DNA from 3 places in the Rhizobium zaerense genome. Region 2 is predicted to be linked to each of the others. Evidence: riboswitches for the same ligand, from Rfam matches in the RefSeq annotation. Region 2 holds a riboswitch; each other region holds the start of a gene.
What was found. Region 2 has a riboswitch for cobalamin ahead of fdhA (formaldehyde dehydrogenase, glutathione-independent). Riboswitches for the same ligand answer to the same signal wherever they lie in the genome.
Positions count from the first base shown of each region.

Region 1 (6,629 bases), on a different replicon from region 2:
GCCTTTTGTATCCATGACGAAGATTTCCGTGATCTTGCCGCCGGAAGCCTCCTTCTTCCCCTGAAGGAATTTCGACAGTGCGTTGTTGAGCACACCATCGATCATCGAGTGGTCTGAGCCATCGACTTCGGCACGCCACTTCTTGTCAAGGGCGTCGACATCAGCAGCATTGAGATTGGCGTTGGCAGCGTTCTGCGCCTTGATAGCCTCGATGATGGCGGGGTCGTTAAGCCAGGGCTTTACATCGCTTGTCACGTAGTCGGAGATCGGGGCAAGCTTGGCATCCTGTGCCATGGATACGCCCACGGGCATGGCAAATGCGGTGCAGGCCAAAAGAAATGCGGGCACGATTTTCTTCATAAGCGTTTCCTTCCTGATTATAGGTTGCTGAGAACTAAGGCTTATCGGATGCAGGCGACGTCAAAACTCCTCCCAGGCACCGGGAGCAGCGGCAACGGCGGCATTGCCTGCATGACGCTGCATGACGGCTCTGGGCTCGGGACGAGCTTGGCGGGCGGCTTGAACGGGTTTGGGCTGGCTGGCGGTAGACCCACCGACCACGAACCTGCCGGCCGAGTCCTGCAGCAGGCGTCCTTGCGACAGCAGTTCGTGGCAAGCCGCGTTGGTTTCCTCGACCATTGCCGCGTTCTGCTGTGTCGTCTGATCCATCTGGTTGATTGCGCTGTTGATTTCCTGCAGGCCCGTCGCCTGTTCGCGATAGGATTGGACGATGGAAGCGATGCTATCGCTGATGCGGTTGATCTGCTCCTCGATCTTCAGCAGGGCGTCACCGGTTTCGTTCACCAGCCCGACGCCCGCGGCAACTTCCTGGCCGGATACGTTGATCAGGTTCTTGATTTCCTTTGCGGCATTTGCCGACCGCTGAGCGAGTTCACGCACTTCCTGCGCGACAACAGCAAAACCCTTGCCGGCCTCGCCGGCGCGCGCCGCCTCGACACCGGCGTTCAGCGCCAGCAGGTTCGTCTGGAAGGCGATTTCGTCGATGACGCCGATAATGCGGCCGATCTGGCTCGAGGAGGTTTGAATCCGGTCCATCGCGCCGATTGCATCGCGCACCACCGTCGCCGAGACATGAGCGCTCCGCTTTGTCTCCTCGACCAACTGCCCGGCATTTTCAGCCCGTTGCGACGATGTTCTGACCGTGGTGGTCACCTCATCCAGTGCCGCAGCGGTCTGTTCCAATGCTGCTGCCTGTTGCTCGGTCCGCCTGGCGAGTTGATCCGCGGAGTTCGCCAGCTCGCTGGAGCCGGTTTCAACCGCCACGGAAGCGGTCTTTATCTCTGTCAGAGCGGCCGCGACCGCATCGACCATGTTGTTAAAATCCTGCCGCAATTTATCGAATTCGGGACCGAGATCGGCCAATTGTATCGAGAAATCGCCGGCGGCAAGCTTTTCCAATGCATTTGCGAGAGAGGTCATGACCAGCCGCTGGGTGTTGCTGGCTTCTTCGGTGAACAATACATTGCGCGCCCGTTCGGCGTCGAGCGAAGCGCTCTGCTCGGCAGCGGCCTGCTCTCTCTCGACCTTCGCAATCGCCTCGTGGCGGAAGACTTCCAACGCGCGTGCCAGAAAGCCGATCTCGTCGCCATTTTCCCTGTAGGTGACGGGAGAGGCCAGGTCGCCTTTCTGCAACGCGCTGATTCTCTCACTGAGGATCCTGATGGGCCGGCCAACGAGGCTGCGCATGGCGAGAAGGAAGGCAACGACGGCTATGGCGGTGATCGCGGACTGCGTGAGCAGCGAAATGAGAACTTTCTGCCTGACTTCGGAAGCGATTTTTTCGACGGACCAGTTCGTGACGACGTAACCGGTGGCCTTGCCCGACTTATCCAGCGGGAGCGGCGCGATGATCGTCACGACGCCGGCAGATATTCTACCGTCATCGATGGTCGTCTTTTCCGGTTTCGCGCTCAGGCTCTTCGCCAGATCGGTTGGTGCCGGCAAACCACTGACGCCATCGCGCGCCCAGGTATCGACGGCGGCAGGTTCGGCGTTGAATGCGGCAAACTGCACGAGATCGAGCGAGGGGTCGTCGCGGTAGAGCGAATAAGCCTCTCGAACGGCGTTCGCCTTCCCCCATTTCACGCCGCCCGCTGCCAGAGAGGCAAATTGCTCGGCATCCTTGGACCAGTTCGCCTTGGCGCCATCGATCAAGGCCCGGGTTTCGTACATCCAGGTATAGGTGGCGAAAGCGGAAATGCCGCAGAGGTTCACGGCAACGATAATCGCCGCCAGCTTGGCGGTCAGAGGCATCGTTTTCAAAAATTGGAACATTCCGCGGCGGCCTAGAATTGCGGCTCAGTCGGACATGTTCCGGACTGGCGTATCAATACGGGCATCGACGCTGACGGTCACATCATGAGCCCTCATGCCCATGTCCTGATAGCAACCCAAAACGCGTAAACGCAGTGTGTATTTGATGTGTGAATAAATCATAAAGTAGAATGGTGCTGGGGTACATGCGGGTCGTTTCACCCTGGCGCCTGCGGGCGCCAAGCCCAGCGAACCGGCGGGTACTGTCGTATCGTGCTGGACGGTGGAGGGATGGAGATACGCTGGGCAACGGCATTGATCGCGGTTGCCTGGCTGCTGTCGGCGTCATCGACATCGCCGAAGGCCATGCAGCGTGTCGGCGGCGTCATGCGGGCCGCCTTGCCGCCGCCGCGCTTTCCTGAAATAGATGCGCCGTCAGGTGCCCGCCGGTAAGGCGGGAGAATCGGGAATCCGGTGCAAAGCCGGAACGTGCCCAACGCTGTAAGGCCGACGTTTGCCGCTTCATCACGCCACTGGCTTCTTGCCGGGAAGGCTGCGGCAGACGGATGACGCCCAGTCAGAAGACCGGCCTGGCTAGATAGACCGATCCGCGCGGACGGCGGGGCGGTTGCGTTGTTGGGGATTTGACGATGCGACCCTTTGATGAGGATGCCCTTTCGGCGGCGTCCGGTTTTTCCTTGGCCGAACGCGAGGCCGTCTATCATGCGATCATGACGCGGCGCGACGTTCGCAGCCAGTTCCTGCCTGATCCCTTGCCAGACGATGTCGTGGAGCGTCTGTTGACGGCCGCCCATCACGCGCCGTCGGTTGGTTTCATGCAGCCGTGGAATTTCATTCTGGTGAAAAGCCCGACTGTGCGGGCGCGCGTCCGGAATGCCTTTGCCAGCGCCAACGAGGAGGCGGCGCTGATGTTCGAAGGCGAACGGCGGCAGGCATATCGTTCGCTTAAGCTCGAAGGCATTACGGAGGCGCCGCTCGGGATCTGCGTGACCTGCGATCCCACCCGCGGCGGCAGCGTGGTGCTGGGGCGTACGCACAATCCGAGGATGGATAGCTATTCCACAGTCTGCGCCATCCAGAACCTCTGGCTTGCCGCGCGGGCGGAAGGGGTCGGCGTCGGCTGGGTCAGCATCTTTCATGAAGGCGACCTGAAGAGCATTCTCGGCATACCCGAGCATATCGAGGTGGTCGCCTGGCTCTGTGCCGGTTTCGTCGATCGGCTCTATGACGAGCCGGAACTCTCCGTCAAAGGCTGGCGGCAGCGGCTGCCGCTTGAGGAACTCGTCTTTCATGATGGATGGGGACGAAGCGAGCCCTAAATAAAGTGCGTCGCATCGAAGACGCATGTCGTAGTCCCAAAACCGCCGCGCGGTTTGGGTGGCTTGATTGATATCACTGCTGTTGTTGTGGTTGCGGGCCCGGCGTTGCCGGATTGGTGAGGTCGATCGAGCCCTGATCGCCGGCGAGAAACTGGGGGCCGACCTGACGGACGCGGTTCTGCGTCGGATCGTAGGGGCGCTCGGGAACGGATGGTTGCGGCGCAGCTGCGGCATCCTTCGCCGGGGGATTGGTGCGGATAGTGGTAATGGAGCTCTGCTGCGGTGGTTCGCTCACCACCTGCTTGCCGCGCATCTCCTCATAATAGGCGGTGAGATTGCAGGCGCAGGAGGACTTTTCCCCGGGCGTGCGGTTCTTGTAGGCAAAGGCATTTTTCATGGCGCTGTAGGGCGTGCCCGTTGCGACCGAGATCATGTTCGAGGCTTCGGTGCTCGTCACGTCACGATAGAACAGTTCGGTCTCGATGCCCGGGCACATCTTGGCGCAGGTCTGTGCGTCGCGGCCGAAATCGACCGATGTGGCGTTCGAACTGATCGGAAAGAAGCCGCCGTCACAGCTGCGCACGCACATGGTGCTGACCGGCGAGAGCATTTCGGCCCGCGGCACGCCGTAACGCGGATCGACCTCTTCACCGCCGCCGAGCGGAATAAAGGTGTCGGTGCGCATCGCCTGTTCTTCGACGCTCGGGGCGAGGTCGTCGGCGCTGCGATCGCTCGGGGCATAGAAGTTTTCGCTGTTGCAGCCATTGCGGTCGAGAGCGGCGGTCAGCTCGCGGCGCGCGTCCTCATTGCCGTCGGTCTGGTTGCGCAGCTCGTCACGGCGGTCCTGGAGATAGCGGATGTTGTCGATCATCCGGGCTTCGGACTGCGACAGCTCGGCGCAATAATCGGCATTTTCGCCGCCGATGACGACCATGCTGCCCGAGGTGCAGCCGTTGCCGCGCAGCTCGTTGCGGACCTTGCGCAGCTCGAGGTTCTGCTCGGCCATGGCGCTGGCATATTGGCGCGCTTCCGGACCGTTGGTATTGCCGATCGACCGCGGCAGGTCGGCGAGGCGGCCACGCAGATCCTCACAGATAGTAATGGACTGCCCGGCAGCGGGCGCTGCGAAGACAAGGAAGAGGGCAAGAGACAGGTTTCGGCGTTTCACGGCGTCGCCCCGGAATGAGCAAAGAATCGATCGGTCACTGTCGGCGTCCATCCGCCGCGCCTTGTCTCTTAGCTTGTTTCTCTTAATAAGCTTGGAGATATTCCTAGCGTATTTTCGGGATTTTATCCAGCGGACAGCCAAAGACCCAGTGTTCGATTATGAAGAAGCTGCCGATGGTAATCAACGAGGCCAAGTGCCCACTCCAATCTCCTGGGGCGCTTGAGAAACGTACTCATATCCGGACGCTGAAAATGACAGGAATTGCCAATGAACTCAGCTCCCCCGCAACGATAGTCGGGCTGCCGGAAACCCAACACGGCTTCCACGTCTTCGTGGACGGCTGTTATGAACCCGGTTCTGGGCACGGAGGTTGGGCATTCGTCGTTTATTGCGATGCCGCGGAAATTGCGTCCGGCTTCGGTGGCGCGGAAGATTCCGCCAATAATTCGGTGGAAGTGATGGCCGTCCTCAAGGCTGTGGTTTGGATCAACAGCGAGGCAAGCGGCGAGCCCGCGACCATCTGGTCGGATTCCATCTACGCCATCAAAGGCTGCAACAGCTGGCGACATATCTGGAAGAACAACGGCTGGAAGAAAAGCAGCCCGAATGGGAATGCGCGAAGGCGAACGATCGCCAATGCGGAACTCTGGAAGGCGGTCGATCTTCAACTATCCCAGAATGGCCTGGTGACCATTGCCTGGTGCAAAGGCCATTCCGGCATTGCCGGCAACGAGCGCGCGGATGCGCTCGCGGATAAAGGACGTCTGTCGATACGGAGTGCCTGGTAGGGCATCAGGACATGTGTCGGAGCGGCTTCAGGGGCCGCTCGTACTATCCCACGCCCCGGGCCTCATATCTGCTCGATATCAACCGGCTGCAGATGCTCGGGACAAGCCCGAGCATGACGAAAGAGGCGTTGCCGGCTTTGTCGGCAGTCTGAGCCGGCTCAAGCCGGTTGCGATGCCTCGACGACGGCGAGTGCCGCCATATTGACGACGCCGCGGGAGGTGACCGAGGGGGCGAGAATGTGGGCGGGCAGGGCGGTGCCGAGCAGGATCGGGCCGACATGCAGGCCGTCGGTCATCGACTTGACCACACCGAGGGTGATGTTGGCGGCGTCGAGGTTCGGGAAGACCAGGAGGTTCGCCTCGTCGTGCAGGGTCGTGTCCGGCATGACGCGCTTGCGCAGCGCTTCGGTGATGGCGCTTTCGCCGTGCATCTCGCCGTCGACCTCGAGGTCGGGCGCGGCTTCGCGCACGAGCTGCAGGGCGTTGCGCATCTTCGTGGCGCTTTCGGACTCACGCGAGCCGAAGTTGGAATGCGAGACTAGCGCGGCGCGCGGCGTGAGGCCGAAACGGCGGATTTCCTCGGCCGCCAGCACCGTCGCCTCGGCAACCTCCTCGGCAGTCGGATTGAAGGTGACGTAGGTGTCGGTGAAGAAGGTGGCGCCGCGCTGCGAAATCATCAGGCTGAGTGCGGAGAAATCGCGGACATTCTTGCGCTTGCCGATGATCTGGCGGACGTCGCGCAGGTGCTTCTCGTAGCGGCCTTCGAGGCCGCAGATCAGCGCATCGGCCTCGCCGCGCCTCAGCGCCAGCGCGCCGATGACGGTGGTGTTGGTGCGTACGATCGTGCGGGCCGCTTCCGGGATGACGCCGCGGCGGCCGACGAGGGAGAAATAGAGATCGACATATTCGCGGAAGCGCGGATCGTCTTCCGGGTTGATGACCTCGAAATCCTGCAACGGCCGAATGCGCAAGCCGTAGCGCTTCAGGCGCGTCTCAATGACTTGCGGGCGGCCAATCAGGATCGGTTCGGCAAGGCCTTCCTCAAGCAGCACCTGGGCG
Region 1 covers NZ_CM132690.1:2,750,396-2,757,024, forward strand. Annotated here, with positions in the region: gene ACS4RR_RS13300 (hypothetical protein) at 1-360, opposite strand, end outside; gene ACS4RR_RS13305 (methyl-accepting chemotaxis protein) at 421-2,295, opposite strand; gene ACS4RR_RS13310 (hypothetical protein) at 2,566-2,727, shown strand; cobalamin riboswitch at 2,695-2,882, shown strand; gene bluB (5,6-dimethylbenzimidazole synthase) at 2,925-3,614, shown strand; gene ACS4RR_RS13320 (DUF2865 domain-containing protein) at 3,688-4,782, opposite strand; gene ACS4RR_RS13325 (ribonuclease H family protein) at 5,034-5,570, shown strand; gene ACS4RR_RS13330 (NADP-dependent malic enzyme) at 5,729-6,629, opposite strand, start outside.
Region 1: another riboswitch for cobalamin. It lies ahead of bluB (5,6-dimethylbenzimidazole synthase); the one in region 2 lies ahead of fdhA (formaldehyde dehydrogenase, glutathione-independent).

Region 2 (6,629 bases):
TGACCAGGTGGAGTTGCGATAGGTCGCTATCGGCAGGGGATCGATGTCGTGCAGCCGGTGCACCATCGATGTGACCCAGACCGTGGGATCGATGCAGATGACCTCGCCTTTGGTCTCATCGCTCCAGTCGAAAACAACGGCCAGATCGAGCTCGTCCCGCTCAAGGGCAGCGAGGTTGCGGACGGTATAATCGCAGGACACGGTGACCTCGACGGCCGGGTGGCGTACGGCGAAAGCCGTGAGCGCCGCCGGCAGCACCGTCTGGCTGTATTCCTCGGGAATTCCGATGCGTACCGGCCCGTCCAGCGGTTTGCTGCGGATCGTCGCGGCGGCCTCGTTCAGGAGATCGATGATCCTGCGGGCATAGGGCACGAGCTGTATGCCCTGGCGTGTGAGCAGCACACCGCGGGCGCCACGCTCGAACAGCGTTTCGCCGATCGTCTGCTCAAGCCTCTTGATCTGGGTGCTGACGGCCGACTGCGTCCGCCCGATGCGCTGGGCAGCGGCGGAGAAATTGGAGGTTTCGGCAACGACCAGGAAGGTTCTCAGCAGGTCGCTCTCAATCGGCTCATGCATGGAATAGCCATAGAAAAAATCGATGATAGTCATCACTACTATTCGTTTGTCTGATGTCAATTCTCAGCGCACAAAAGAGCCGCGTTCGACTTCCTTCTTTGAGAATATCTGCGTGACCATTGAAAATCCGGCCAGACGCCTCGCAGGCAGCGAGCACGAGAAGGGTGTGCTTCTCATCATTGCCGCGACACTTGCCTGGAGCGCGAGCGGTGTTTATTCGCGACTCCTGACCACCGACGTATGGACGGCGATCGCCTGGCGGTCGTTGTTCGGAGGCCTGTTCCTGCTGATCCCCTGCCTTTTCCTCGAAGGGGGCATCTCGCGGCGACAATGGGGTTCCGTCTTCCATCCGTCCAGCCTTGCGATGATCGCATGCCAGACCTTCAGTCAGGGATGCTTCATCGGCGCGCTTTACATGACCACCGTCGCCAATGTGACGATGATTTATGCGACCGCGCCCTTCATCGCAGCCATGCTCGGCTGGGTCATCCTCAAGGAGAGGGTTGCCCGGCGGACACTGATTGCTGGCGGCATCTCTTTCCTCGGCGTCGCCGTCATCGTCGCCTCTTCGATCGGCGGCGGGACTGGTCTCGGCGACCTGCTGGCGCTCGGCATGACCGCGTCCTTCGCGCTGGTCATTATCATCCCGCGCATCAGTCCCGACGTGCCGAGCCTGCCGCCGACCGTGATCAGCGCCTTCTTGACGCTCGTCATCTTCGCTCCGTTCGGTTCGGTCGGCTCGCTCGACCTGCACAACTGGATCGTTCTTGCCGCCTTCGGCGCGACCAATTTCTCCCTCGCGCTGGTGCTCTTCCTTGCCGGGGCGAAGCGAATGCCGCCGGCGGAGGCGGCGCTGATCGGCACGATGGAAATCGTGCTCACGCCCTTCTGGGTTTGGCTGCTATTTTCCGAAGAGCCGCCCGTCGCCACCTTTTTCGGCGGCGCGATCATCCTCGCCGCGGTGTTCTGGCACACGGCACTCGACGTCAGCCGCAGCCGGCGACCGTCGCGCCTCAAGTCTTTAGGCGACGATTAAATCTTTCGGGACGAACCGGAAAACCGCCGTATTCGCGGGATCAATTATTTCCGCCACGCAGCGCTGTTGCGACTTTGCGACTGTCGTCTTTGAGTTGCGCCCATGTCGTTTTCTTGATCGCTGTTTTCCGTCAGGCGTGGTTTGTTTGTGGTGTCCAAGGCGCTATCTCGCAAACTGGCGAAATGGACCATTGGCAAGCCGGCCCGATGCCGGCGCTGCCCCGCAGCGGTAGAAGAACTGAAATCCTCAAGGAAATCGCCGGATCGACATCCGGAAAGATATCGAGATGGATCGGAAGGAGATTCTGGAGCCGGAAACCAGCTCTTGCGCAGCAAATCGACGGATTGCGGCAGACGGTCACGAGCGGAAAGACAGGCGAAAACCGTTGCGCTCACTCCTCTACTGCATCCAATCTGTCCGTTTTGAAAATTCGAATATCGCCCGGTGCGGCGGTATCCGCGTGTTTTGGACACCGGGCTGCAGAGGAGGCAGGCCGGAGGGAAGTTGCCATCGACTGCATCGGTTGCAGATCGAGGCATTCAAACAAGTGGGAGGAATCCATGAGCAAAAATAGAGGCGTCGTCTATCTCCGGCCGGGCAAGGTCGAAGTTCGCGACATCGACGACCCGAAGCTGAAAGCGCCCGACGGCCGCCGCATCGAACACGGCGTCATCCTGAAGGTGATCTCGACCAATATCTGCGGCTCCGATCAGCACATGGTTCGCGGCCGCACGACGGCGATGCCGGGCCTGGTCCTCGGTCATGAAATCACCGGCGAGATCATCGAGAAAGGCATCGACGTCGAGATGCTCGACATCGGCGATATCGTCTCGGTGCCGTTCAATGTCGCCTGCGGCCGCTGCCGCTGCTGCAAGTCCCAGGATACAGGCGTCTGCCTGACGGTAAACCCGGCCCGCGCCGGTGGCGCTTACGGTTATGTCGACATGGGCGGCTGGATCGGCGGACAGGCACGCTACGTCACCATTCCCTATGCAGATTTCAACCTGCTGAAAATCCCCGATCGGGACAAGGCAATGGCGAAGATCCGGGATCTCACCATGCTCTCCGACATTCTGCCCACCGGCTTCCATGGCGCCGTGCGTGCCGGCGTTGGAGTAGGCTCGACCGTCTACGTCGCCGGCGCCGGCCCGGTCGGCCTTGCGGCTGCCGCCTCGGCTCGCATTCTCGGTGCTGCGGTCGTCATGATCGGTGATTTCAACAAGGACCGTCTGGCACACGCGGCGAAGGTCGGTTTCGAACCGATCGACCTGTCCAAGAGCGACCGTCTCGGCGACATGATCGCACAGGTCGTCGGCACCAACGAAGTGGACAGCGCCATCGATGCGGTCGGCTTCGAGGCACGCGGCCACTCGGGCGGGGAACAGCCGGCGATCGTCCTCAATCAGATGATGGAGATTACCCGCGCCGCGGGTTCGATCGGTATTCCCGGCCTCTACGTCACCGAGGATCCGGGCGCCGTCGACAATGCCGCCAAACACGGCAATCTTTCGCTCCGCTTCGGCCTCGGATGGGCCAAGGCGCAGTCCTTCCACACCGGCCAGACTCCGGTGATCAAATACAATCGTCAGCTCATGCAGGCGATCCTCCACGACCGACTGCCCATTGCCGATATCGTCAACGCCAAGGTCATCCCGCTCGACGATGCCGCCGCTGGATATGAGAGCTTCGATCATGGAGCGGCGACAAAATATGTCCTCGATCCGCACGGTGAGGTCGCGAAAGCCGCGTAGCGGTTACGACTGAGGACTTTACACAATAGGAATGGTCGGCGGTAAACCGGCCATTCCGCATTTGCCACATGACAATTTGATTGACGAATTACTGGATGCTGAACGGGAAATATTTTGCGTTGATCATATCGTAGGTCCCGTCCGCCTTAATACTCTTCAGGGCTTCGTTCAGGCGCGTTAGACGCTCCTTGTCGTCCAGGCGCAGCGCGATGCCGGCACCTTCGCCGAAGTACGTGACGTCGACCAGATCCGGCCCTTTGAACTCGCAGCAGGTTCCCGCCTTGGTGTTGGCGATCCAGTCGTAGATGGCGAGTTTGTCCTCCAGGATGATATCGACGCTGCCATCCGACAACCCCTTGTACAATTCTGGCGAAGACCGGAAGACCTTCTTTTTCATCTCCGGATAGAGATGGTTGGCGTAGGATTCCTGCGCCGTCGACGACGTCACCCCGAGGATCTTGCCGCTGAGGCCGGCGGGGCTGACATCATTGATCGACGAATCCTTCCGAGCGATGAACACCGACGGGCTGTTATAGTATTTTTCAGTGAAGGCAACCTTTTGACGCCGCTCAAGGCTCATCGACATGGATGAGATGATCGCGTCGTATTTGTCGGCAACGAGATCGGGGATAATGTCGTCCCACTTCTCGATGATGAATTGGCATTCGAACTTGCCAACCTCGCACAGCGCATTGGCAATATCGATGTCGAAGCCCTGAAGCTCGTTATTTGCATCGAGATAGTTGAAGGGCGGAAACGCACCTTCGACGGCAATTCTCATCGGTATGCGATCTTGCGCAGCCACCTCGAACGGCGAGGCGGCCAAAAAGATACCGATCCCGCCTGCCATCAGCGCTCCGCGCAATATAGTCCGTATGGATATGCGCAACATCGTCAGGAGCTCCTTGGGGCGTAGTCGATCTCGCCCTATAGTGGGCCGCAGCCTTTAATTCTACGTGAACGCTTCTTTGTTAGCTTCGACGAATACGCCCACGTCGTGGTGTTCAGGGGTCCAGGCTTGCACATCGTTCTTCCTTCCAGCTCCAACACGTTTCAGAAATCCTGGATCGCTTCGGGAAGAATTCTGTTTCTGATTGCCGTCAGCGGACTTGGCGCTATCGGTCTTGTCGTGCTTTCGGCACTGTGGGCGGGAACCGAGAGCGACGCTGCCGCTCTTGATCGACAGCGCCAGCTTGTAAATGCCCGCCTGCTGGAGCAGGTCGATCAAGTCGCGCATGTTATCGGCCAGTTCGGCAACGGCTATCTCACACGCGTTTATCCGGCCGCCCGGTCGACCGGAGGTTCCTCCAGCCTCGATGCCGTTCTGACGGCGGCGGCCGGAAGTGCGATCAGCCAAACCGCAATGTCCGCCTTCGGCTACGATCAGGCCTTTGTCGTCGACGAGAAGGCGCAACTGCTCATGCTGGCGGATGCCCAAACGGAAAAGCGTTATCGCTGGATGAAGCCTCTCTTCTTGCCCCTCCTTCGGGATGCCCGCCTTGGGGTAAGACAAGGCACGGTTTCCAACGAACGAACGCCGTCTTCAATGGAAAGCCGCCTTGCGAGTGCCGCCCGCTCCAACCGTGCGCTCGCCAATCTGATGCGGCTGGAAGGTCGGCCGACGATCGTCGGCATCGTCGCCATCAACGAGACCAATGAGAGGCAGAGCCAGCCGACGCGGCAATTCCTGATTGTCGTGCGCTTTATCGATGGTGCGGCGCTGGACGAACTGAGCCGGCAACAAGGCCTTAACGGCGCCCGCTTCGCGCGCACGGCCGATGCAGACGAAAACGAGGTTGCGTTCCAAATCGACGCCACGGCAAACGGCGAACCGATCGGCTTCATCGTCTGGCGGCCCGATCTTCCAGGTTCGAGGGTGATCGGCCGGTTGATGCCGGCGCTTTCGATTGCCGCCTTGGTGATCGCGATCCTGTTCTCGGTCTTGCTGGTGCGCCTGCGAAGCAGTCTCGGCGAGTTGAAGAAAAGCGAACTGCATGCAAGGCAGCTTGCCTTGCATGATGTGCTCACCAATCTTCCCAACCGCGCTTTGTTCGCGATCAGGTTTGACGAGTGCCTGGCCGAGACGCGGAACTCGGCCGAGCGCTCGGCAGTCGCACTTCTCGACCTCGACCGCTTCAAAGCCGTAAACGACACGTTCGGCCATGCCGCCGGCGATGAGCTCATCAGAATGGCTGCGGAGCGGATCCGCTCCGTGCTTCGTCCGGGGGACACGCTGGCCCGGCTCGGAGGCGATGAGTTCGCTCTGCTTCTCCGGGACATCAAAGATCATGACCACGTTTTACCGGCAATCTGCGAAGCGATCGTTGCCGAACTTGGCAAGCCCTTCCCGCTTTTGAGGGGCGAGGCCGTCGCGCGCGTCGGCGGCTCGATCGGCGTGACCGTCGTGCCGGACGCCGGACGGAATGCCGATGACATCATGCGCTACGCCGACGTTGCGCTGTACGAGGCAAAGATGGGCGGGAGAGGCCAGTGGCGTCTCTATTCACCGTCCATGGACGGCGGCCGGAATGCGCGCGACATTCTCAAGAACGAATTGCGGGACGTTCTGGCCAAAAGCATGGCCTCATCCACTGATGGTCCACACGTCGATCCGAGTGCGAACCGGCCCGACTTCGGATCGCTCGAGGTCTATTACCAAACGGTCCATTGCGCTGAGGCAGGATACGCGGCGTCGGGCGCGGAGGCTCTGGTGCGTTGGCGTCACAGTCAGCGCGGACTATTGACGCCTGCCAGCTTTATCCCTGTCGCCGAGGAGGGCGGTCTCATCGATGCTCTCGGTTTCTGGGTGTTGCGCGAAGCCTGCAGAGCCGCCTGCAAATGGCCGGAAGACACGTTTGTTGCGGTCAACGTGTCTCCCGCCCAGTTGAGAAGACCGAATTTCGCCGAGGAAGTCTTCACCGTGCTTGAGGAGAGCGGCCTGCAGCCGTCCCGGCTCGAGCTCGAGCTTACCGAATCTTCGCTGATCGAGGACGACTCAGACGTCTATACGGTGCTGAAGTCGCTGCGCAGCCGGGGTGTTCAGGTTTCGCTCGACGATTTCGGGACCGGCTTTTCATGCCTCAGCCATCTGCTGCGCTTCGATATCGACCGCATCAAGATCGATCGATCGTTCGTCTCACAACTCGGCACAAAAGCCAACGGGGCGGCAATCATCGGCGCCATCGTCGCGCTCAGCCGCAACCTCGGTATCTCGACGACGGCCGAAGGGGTCGAAACCGAATATCAACGCGACTTTCTGGCCGCCC
Region 2 covers NZ_JBPWQY020000003.1:153,973-160,601, reverse strand. Annotated here, with positions in the region: gene ACS4RR_RS27165 (LysR substrate-binding domain-containing protein) at 1-576, opposite strand, end outside; gene ACS4RR_RS27160 (DMT family transporter) at 689-1,612, shown strand; cobalamin riboswitch at 1,753-1,953, shown strand; gene fdhA (formaldehyde dehydrogenase, glutathione-independent) at 2,173-3,363, shown strand; gene ACS4RR_RS27150 (ABC transporter substrate-binding protein) at 3,452-4,255, opposite strand; gene ACS4RR_RS27145 (putative bifunctional diguanylate cyclase/phosphodiesterase) at 4,361-6,629, shown strand, end outside.

Region 3 (6,629 bases), on a different replicon from region 2:
GAGCACAGCGTCGAGAAAATCGAGGAATAGGAGCGCGCATGCACCGCTTCCATGAAGGAGACGTTGGAAAGTACCGCCTCCTCGTGCGGGGTGACCGCATCCTCCATCAGCCGGATGGAGCCGACGCCGTTCTGGATCGTGTCGAGCAGCGTCAACCCGGTGAAGACGCGGATGGTCAGCTGCTGCTCGGCCGGCGTCAGCGTTGCCCAGGAGGGAATGTCGTTGGAAAGCGGCACCTTTTCCGGCAGCCAGAAATTGCCGGTGAGCCGGTTCCAGACTTCGAGATCCTTGTCGTCCTCGATGCGGTTCCAATTGATGGCGCGCACGCGGGAGGCGGGTTTGATTTGCATGTTCATTAGGTCGTCCCTCTTGAGAAATGTGTCCGGATTTGCCCCTCATCCGCCTGCCGGCACCGTTGCCTGGGTCGAGCCACTGGTCTCGACCCGTCCTACGGACCCCCGCCAGCGGGGCGAAGAGGACATGCCGCGCCCTTTTCCGTCTTTATTGCCGGTTCGTGTGGCAAGTCCCCTCTCCCCGTCAGAACGGGGAGAGGATTAGGGTGAGGGGAAAATGCTCCGGCGCGAAATATCAACTTACAGTGTACAAGACACGCAGCCCTGCACCTCGGTGCCGGACAGCGCCATCTGGCGAAGGCGGATGTAGTAGATCGTCTTGATGCCCTTCTTCCAGGCGTGGATCTGCGCCTTGTTGATGTCGCGCGTCGTTGCCGTATCGCGGAAGAACAAGGTCAGCGACAGGCCCTGGTCGACATGCTGGGTCGCCGCCGCATAGGTGTCGATGATCTTCTCCGGCCCGATCTCATAGGCGTCCTGATAATAGTCGAGATTGTCGTTGGTCATGAACGGCGCCGGATAGTAGACGCGGCCGATCTTGCCCTCCTTGCGGATCTCGATCTTCGAGACGATCGGATGGATCGAGGAGGTCGAGTGGTTGATATAGGAGATCGAGCCCGTCGGCGGCACCGCCTGCAGGTTCTGGTTATAGAGGCCGGAGGCCATCACCGCCGTCTTCAATGCGGCCCAGTCTTCCTGCGTCGGAATGTGAATACCTGAGCTCTCGAACAGCGCCCTCACCGTCTCCGTCGCCGGCTCCCAGAGCCGGTCGGTATATTTGTCGAAATATTCGCCGGAGGCATATTTCGAGTTTTCGAAGCCCTTGAAGCTCGTGCCGCGTTCGACCGCCAAAAGGTTCGAGGCGCGGACTGCGTGATAGGTCACCGTATAGAAATAGATATTGGTGAAATCGATGCCTTCCTCGGAGCCGTAGAAGATGCGTTCGCGGGCGAGGTAACCGTGCAGGTTCATCTGACCGAGGCCGATCGCATGGCTCTCGTCATTGCCCTTCTCGATCGAAGGAACCGAAGAGATGTGGCTCATGTCGGAAACGGCCGTCAGCGCCCGGATCGAGGTTTCGATCGTCTTGCCGAAATCGGCCGAATCCATTGCCGCGGCAATATTCAGCGAGCCGAGATTGCAGGAAATATCCTTGCCGAGATGTTTGTAGGAGAGGTCGTCATGATATTCGCTAGCCTCGCTCACCTGCAGGATCTCCGAGCAGAGATTGCTCATCGAGATGCGCCCGGCGATCGGGTTCGTCCGGTTCACTGTGTCCTCGAACATGATGTAGGGATAGCCGCTCTCGAACTGGATTTCGGCAAGCACCTGGAAGAATTCGCGCGCCTTGATCTTCTTCTTGGAGATGCGGGCGTCGTCCGCCATCTCGCGGTACTTTTCCGTCACCGAAATCTCGGTGAAGGGCACACCATAGACGCGCTCTACGTCATAGGGCGAGAACAGGTACATGTCCTCGTTGTTCCTCGCCAGTTCGAAGGTGATGTCGGGCACGACGACGCCGAGCGACAGCGTCTTGATGCGGATCTTCTCGTCGGCATTTTCGCGCTTGGTATCGAGGAAGCGCATGATATCGGGGTGGTGGGCATTGAGATAGACGGCCCCCGCGCCCTGGCGCGCGCCGAGCTGGTTGGCATAGGAGAAACTGTCTTCGAGCAGCTTCATCACCGGGATGATGCCTGACGATTGGTTCTCGATATGTTTGATCGGCGCGCCCGCCTCGCGGATGTTCGTCAATGACAGCGCCACGCCGCCACCACGCTTCGACAATTGCAGCACCGAATTGATCGACCGGCCGATCGATTCCATATTGTCCTCAACGCGCAGCAGGAAGCAGGAAACCAGTTCGCCGCGCTGCTTCTTGCCGGCATTGAGAAAGGTCGGCGTCGCCGGCTGGAAGCGGCCGGAAATGATCTCCTCGACCATGTCGCGGGCAAGCCCCTCGTCGCCGCGCGCGAGCGCCAGCGCCACCATGCAGATGCGGTCCTCATAACGCTCGAGATAGCGCTTTCCGTCGAAGGTCTTCAGCGTATAGCTGGTGTAGTATTTGAAGGCGCCGAGGAAGGTCGGGAAACGGAATTTCTTGGCATAGGCCTGGTCGAACAGGTCGCGCACGAAATTGAAGGAATACTGGTCGAGAACCTCCTGCTCGTAGTAACCCTCGGTGACGAGGTAATCGAGCTTTTCCCGAAGGTTGTGAAAGAACACCGTGTTCTGGTTCACGTGCTGCAGGAAATACTGCTTGGCAGCCATTCGATCCTTGTCGAGCTGGATCCGTCCCTCATCGTCATAGAGGTTCAGCATCGCGTTCAGCGCGTGATAGTCGAGCATTTCCGCCGCTTTCAAAGGGCGTTCGCCGGCGGGATGAGCAAAAGTGTTATGCGGTTTTGCGCCCGCATCCCGCGTCAGAGTTGTTCCCGTGTCCAAAACCGTTCCATTCCGTGTTTGACGTTGGCGACATCCACCTCCGTGCCCAGCAGCTCGAACCTGTAGAGGTAAGGCACCTGGCATTTCTGCGAGATGACGTCGCCGGCGAGCCCGTATGTCTCGCCGAAATTGCTGTTGCCCGCGGCAATCACGCCGCGGATGTGTCCTCGGTTTTCCGCATCGTTGAGGAAACGGATCACCTGCTTGGGAACGGCACCCTTGCCGCCGTCGCCGCTATAGGTCGGCACAACAAGCACGAAGGGTTCGCGGATATGGAACGCGTCAGCTGCGCCTGCCGGAATGCGCGTTGCGCGCAGTCCGAGCTTGGCGACGAACCGATGGGTGTTCTCGGATCGGCTGGAATAATAGACGATCAGGCCCATCGCTTTTCTTCAGGAGAGCGCGCTGATCATGTCGGGGCGGAAGCCTGCCCAATGCTGCTCGCCGGCGATGACGACAGGCGCCTGCATGTAGCCGAGGCTGCGGACCCGATCGAGCGCTTCGGCATCCTCAGAGATATCGACGATGTCATAATCGACGCCCAACCGGTCGAGGGCTCGGTAGGTGGCAGTGCACTGGACGCAGGCAGGCTTGCTGTAGACGGTAATGGTCATGATATTCCTCGTGACGACGCGATTGGGACGCAGAAGATCGATCGGAAATCTGTCGATATCCGTCGAAAAATCTCTGATGATTTGAGCTATGCGGCTGTTTAGCCGCTGGGCATACTCCGCCCTCTGCCTCTAGCGGGTGGCGGCCTGAACTGAGATACTGACATGACTTCACCCCGAAGTGGCTCAATACGAAGGTTTCGGGGGCGGAGGCTCAGGCCTGCGAAACGTGATGCGGAGATTCCCCGCAGCCATGTAACGCGATCTTCCGGACACCCCGCCCGTGGACGTTTCGTTCGAGGCAGGTCTCCTGGCTCACGGGTCAAAGCACCCTGCCCCAGCCTTCCCGGAGCATCATGCTCCAGTGACCTGAAATCGGACAGTTGCTCGCCGCTTACAGTTGCGGGGGCAGCTCCGGCATTGCCGCGCCATGATGGCGAGGCGCACCGTATTCCCGTCTTAGCCGCCGATCCTCACGAATCGATGGAACCTCGAACACTAGATATAGTACGCCAATCCAAATTCGCGTCAACGGATGGTTTGTGCATTGCGTTACGACAGGTTTGAAATCGCTACGTTCCTGTGAAAAACATGGATAACGAAAGCTTAAAGAAAGCAAGCTGTGGAGAAAGCCCCCACGATGAGAGCCGACCTATGGCCGGTCCCGCGATTTTCGATTCGAGATCTGGCTCGAATCGTCGATGGCACATCCCGCCGGTGACGAGCGCCGGAGGAGGAAGTCAGAAAAGTTATATTTTTATCCGGAGCAGCCTCAGCGCGTTGATCGTCACCAGCACGGTGGCGCCGGTATCGGCGAGGATCGCCGGCCAGAGCCCGGTGATGCTGGCGATCGTCGTCACCAGAAACACCGCCTTCAATCCGAGGGCGATGGTGATGTTCTGCAGGATGTTGCGCATCGTGCGTTTGGAAAATTCGATCATCCGCGCCACATCGCTAACGCGTCCGTGCAACACGGCGGCATCCGCCGCCTCCAGCGCCACATCGGTGCCGCCGCCCATAGCAATGCCGATATCGGCAGCCGCCAGCGCCGGAGCATCGTTGATGCCGTCGCCGACTTTGGCGACGATGAAACCCTGGCGCTTCAATTCGCCGACGACCTGCTGCTTGTCCTCCGGCATCATCTCGCCGCGCCAGTCGATGCCGAGCATGCCGGCAACGGCTGCTGCCGTCCGCTTGTTGTCGCCCGTCAACATCATTGCCTTGACGCCTGCTGATTTGAGGGCAGCGAGCCCGGCCTCGGCATCCTCACGCGGCTCGTCGCGCATGGCGATCAGACCGGCCGCAACACCGTTGACGAGCAGCACCGACACGCTCTTGCCCTCGTCGTTCAGCGCCGCGATGCGTGCATCCTGTTCAGCACTGAGCGCCCCGCGCTCACAGGCGGCGGGCGGCGACAGCAGGTCCAGCGTCTCGCCGCCGACTTTGCCGCTGACGCCCTTGCCCGCCAGCGCTTCCAGCTCGAAGGCCGGCGGCACGGGAACGCCGTCTGACTTGGCGCGGTTGAGGATCGCCAGCGCCAGCGGATGGCTGGAACCCTGCTCCAGCACCGCCGCGCGCGACAGCACCTGCGCCTCGCTCAATCCGAAGGAGATGATATCGGTGACCTGAGGCCTGCCTTCCGTCAGCGTGCCTGTCTTGTCGAAGGCGACCATCGTCACCTTGCCGAGCGTTTCCAGCACCGCGCCGCCCTTCATCAACAGCCCGCGCCGCGCACCTGATGAAAGCGAGGCGGCGATTGCCGCCGGCGTCGAAATGACGAGTGCGCAGGGGCAGCCGATCAAGAGGATCGCAAGGCCCTTATAGACCCATTCGCCCCACGGGCCGGCAAACAGCAGCGGCGGAACGACCGCGACCAGTGCTGCAACCACGACCACGCCGGGCGTGTAATAGCGCGAAAACCGATCGATGAAGCGTTCGGTCGGCGCCTTCGATTCCTGCGCTTCCTCCACCAGCTTGACGACACGGGCGATGGTGTTGTCGGCGGCCGCCGCCGTGACGCGAACCCTCAGCACCGCATCGCCATTGACCGTGCCGGCAAAAACGACGGCATCGACGCCCTTGCGCACCGGCGTGCTCTCGCCCGTCACCGGCGCCTCGTCGATTGCACTCTCGCCTGAGATGATGATGCCGTCCGCAGAGATACGGTCGCCAGGACGAACCATGATAGTCGCGCCGACCGAAAGGCTTTCTGCCGGCACTTCCCGCGTCTGCCCATTGTCTTCGAGCAGCGCATTCTTCGGCACCAGACCCGCCAACGACTGGATGCTTTCGCGCGCCTTGCCGGCCGCCACCCCTTCCAGCATCTCGCCGACGAGGAACAGGAATACGACGGTTGCCGCCTCTTCGCCGGCATTGATGATGACGGCGCCGACGGCGGCAATCGTCATCAGCATCTCGATCGAGAACGGTGTACCTGATAGGGCGGCAATGATAGCGCGCCGCGCGATCGGCACCAGCCCGACCAGCATGGCGACGATGAAGGCATAGGACGCAATCGCCGGCACAAGATGGCCGACGGTGTAGGCGGCAACGAGTGCGGCACCGGAAAGGATGGTCAGCCGGCCCTTCCGGCTCTGCCACCAGAGACCCGCCATCGGCGCGTGGTCATGCCCGTGCAGCCCCTCGATTTCCTTCTCGCCATGATCGTGAAGGTGGTCGTGGTCATGACTTGCATGATCATGGTCATGGCCCGCGTGATCGCCGCAGTCATGTCCATGGTCGTGACGATGCTGCGAGCCCTGGGTGCGCGCAGGCGCAGCGCTTCCAGCAAGCGGCGCGACGGAATAGCCGAGCCCCGTCACCTTCCTCTCGATCACCTTGAGATCGCTGCTGCCATCGTGCCGGACGGTCATCGTGCCCGCCATCACCGAGACGGAAACATCGGCGACACCCGCCACGCGTCTGACCGCCGTATCGATCTTGGTTGCGCAGCCGGCGCAATCCATGCCGCCAACCCGGTATCGTGTCTCGCTCTCAGCCATCATCCGCTTCCTTGTCAAACAGAAGCATCCCTCCTACATCCTCTAGCGACTAGAGGTGCAAGAGGAAAATCATGAAAAAGATCACCATTGGTGAAGCTGCTCGCCAAAGCGGCGTCAAGGTGCCGACGGTCCGTTATTATGAGAGCATCGGCCTGCTCGCGGCGCCGAGCCGCAGCGAGGGCAACCAGCGCTCCTTCGAGCCCGCCGATATCAGCCGC
Region 3 covers NZ_CM132690.1:1,062,501-1,069,129, reverse strand. Annotated here, with positions in the region: gene nrdF (class 1b ribonucleoside-diphosphate reductase subunit beta) at 1-356, opposite strand, end outside; gene nrdE (class 1b ribonucleoside-diphosphate reductase subunit alpha) at 594-2,798, opposite strand; gene nrdI (class Ib ribonucleoside-diphosphate reductase assembly flavoprotein NrdI) at 2,777-3,181, opposite strand; gene nrdH (glutaredoxin-like protein NrdH) at 3,191-3,412, opposite strand; cobalamin riboswitch at 3,693-3,918, opposite strand; gene ACS4RR_RS05140 (heavy metal translocating P-type ATPase) at 4,159-6,411, opposite strand; gene ACS4RR_RS05135 (MerR family transcriptional regulator) at 6,483-6,629, shown strand, end outside.
Region 3: another riboswitch for cobalamin. It lies ahead of nrdH (glutaredoxin-like protein NrdH); the one in region 2 lies ahead of fdhA (formaldehyde dehydrogenase, glutathione-independent).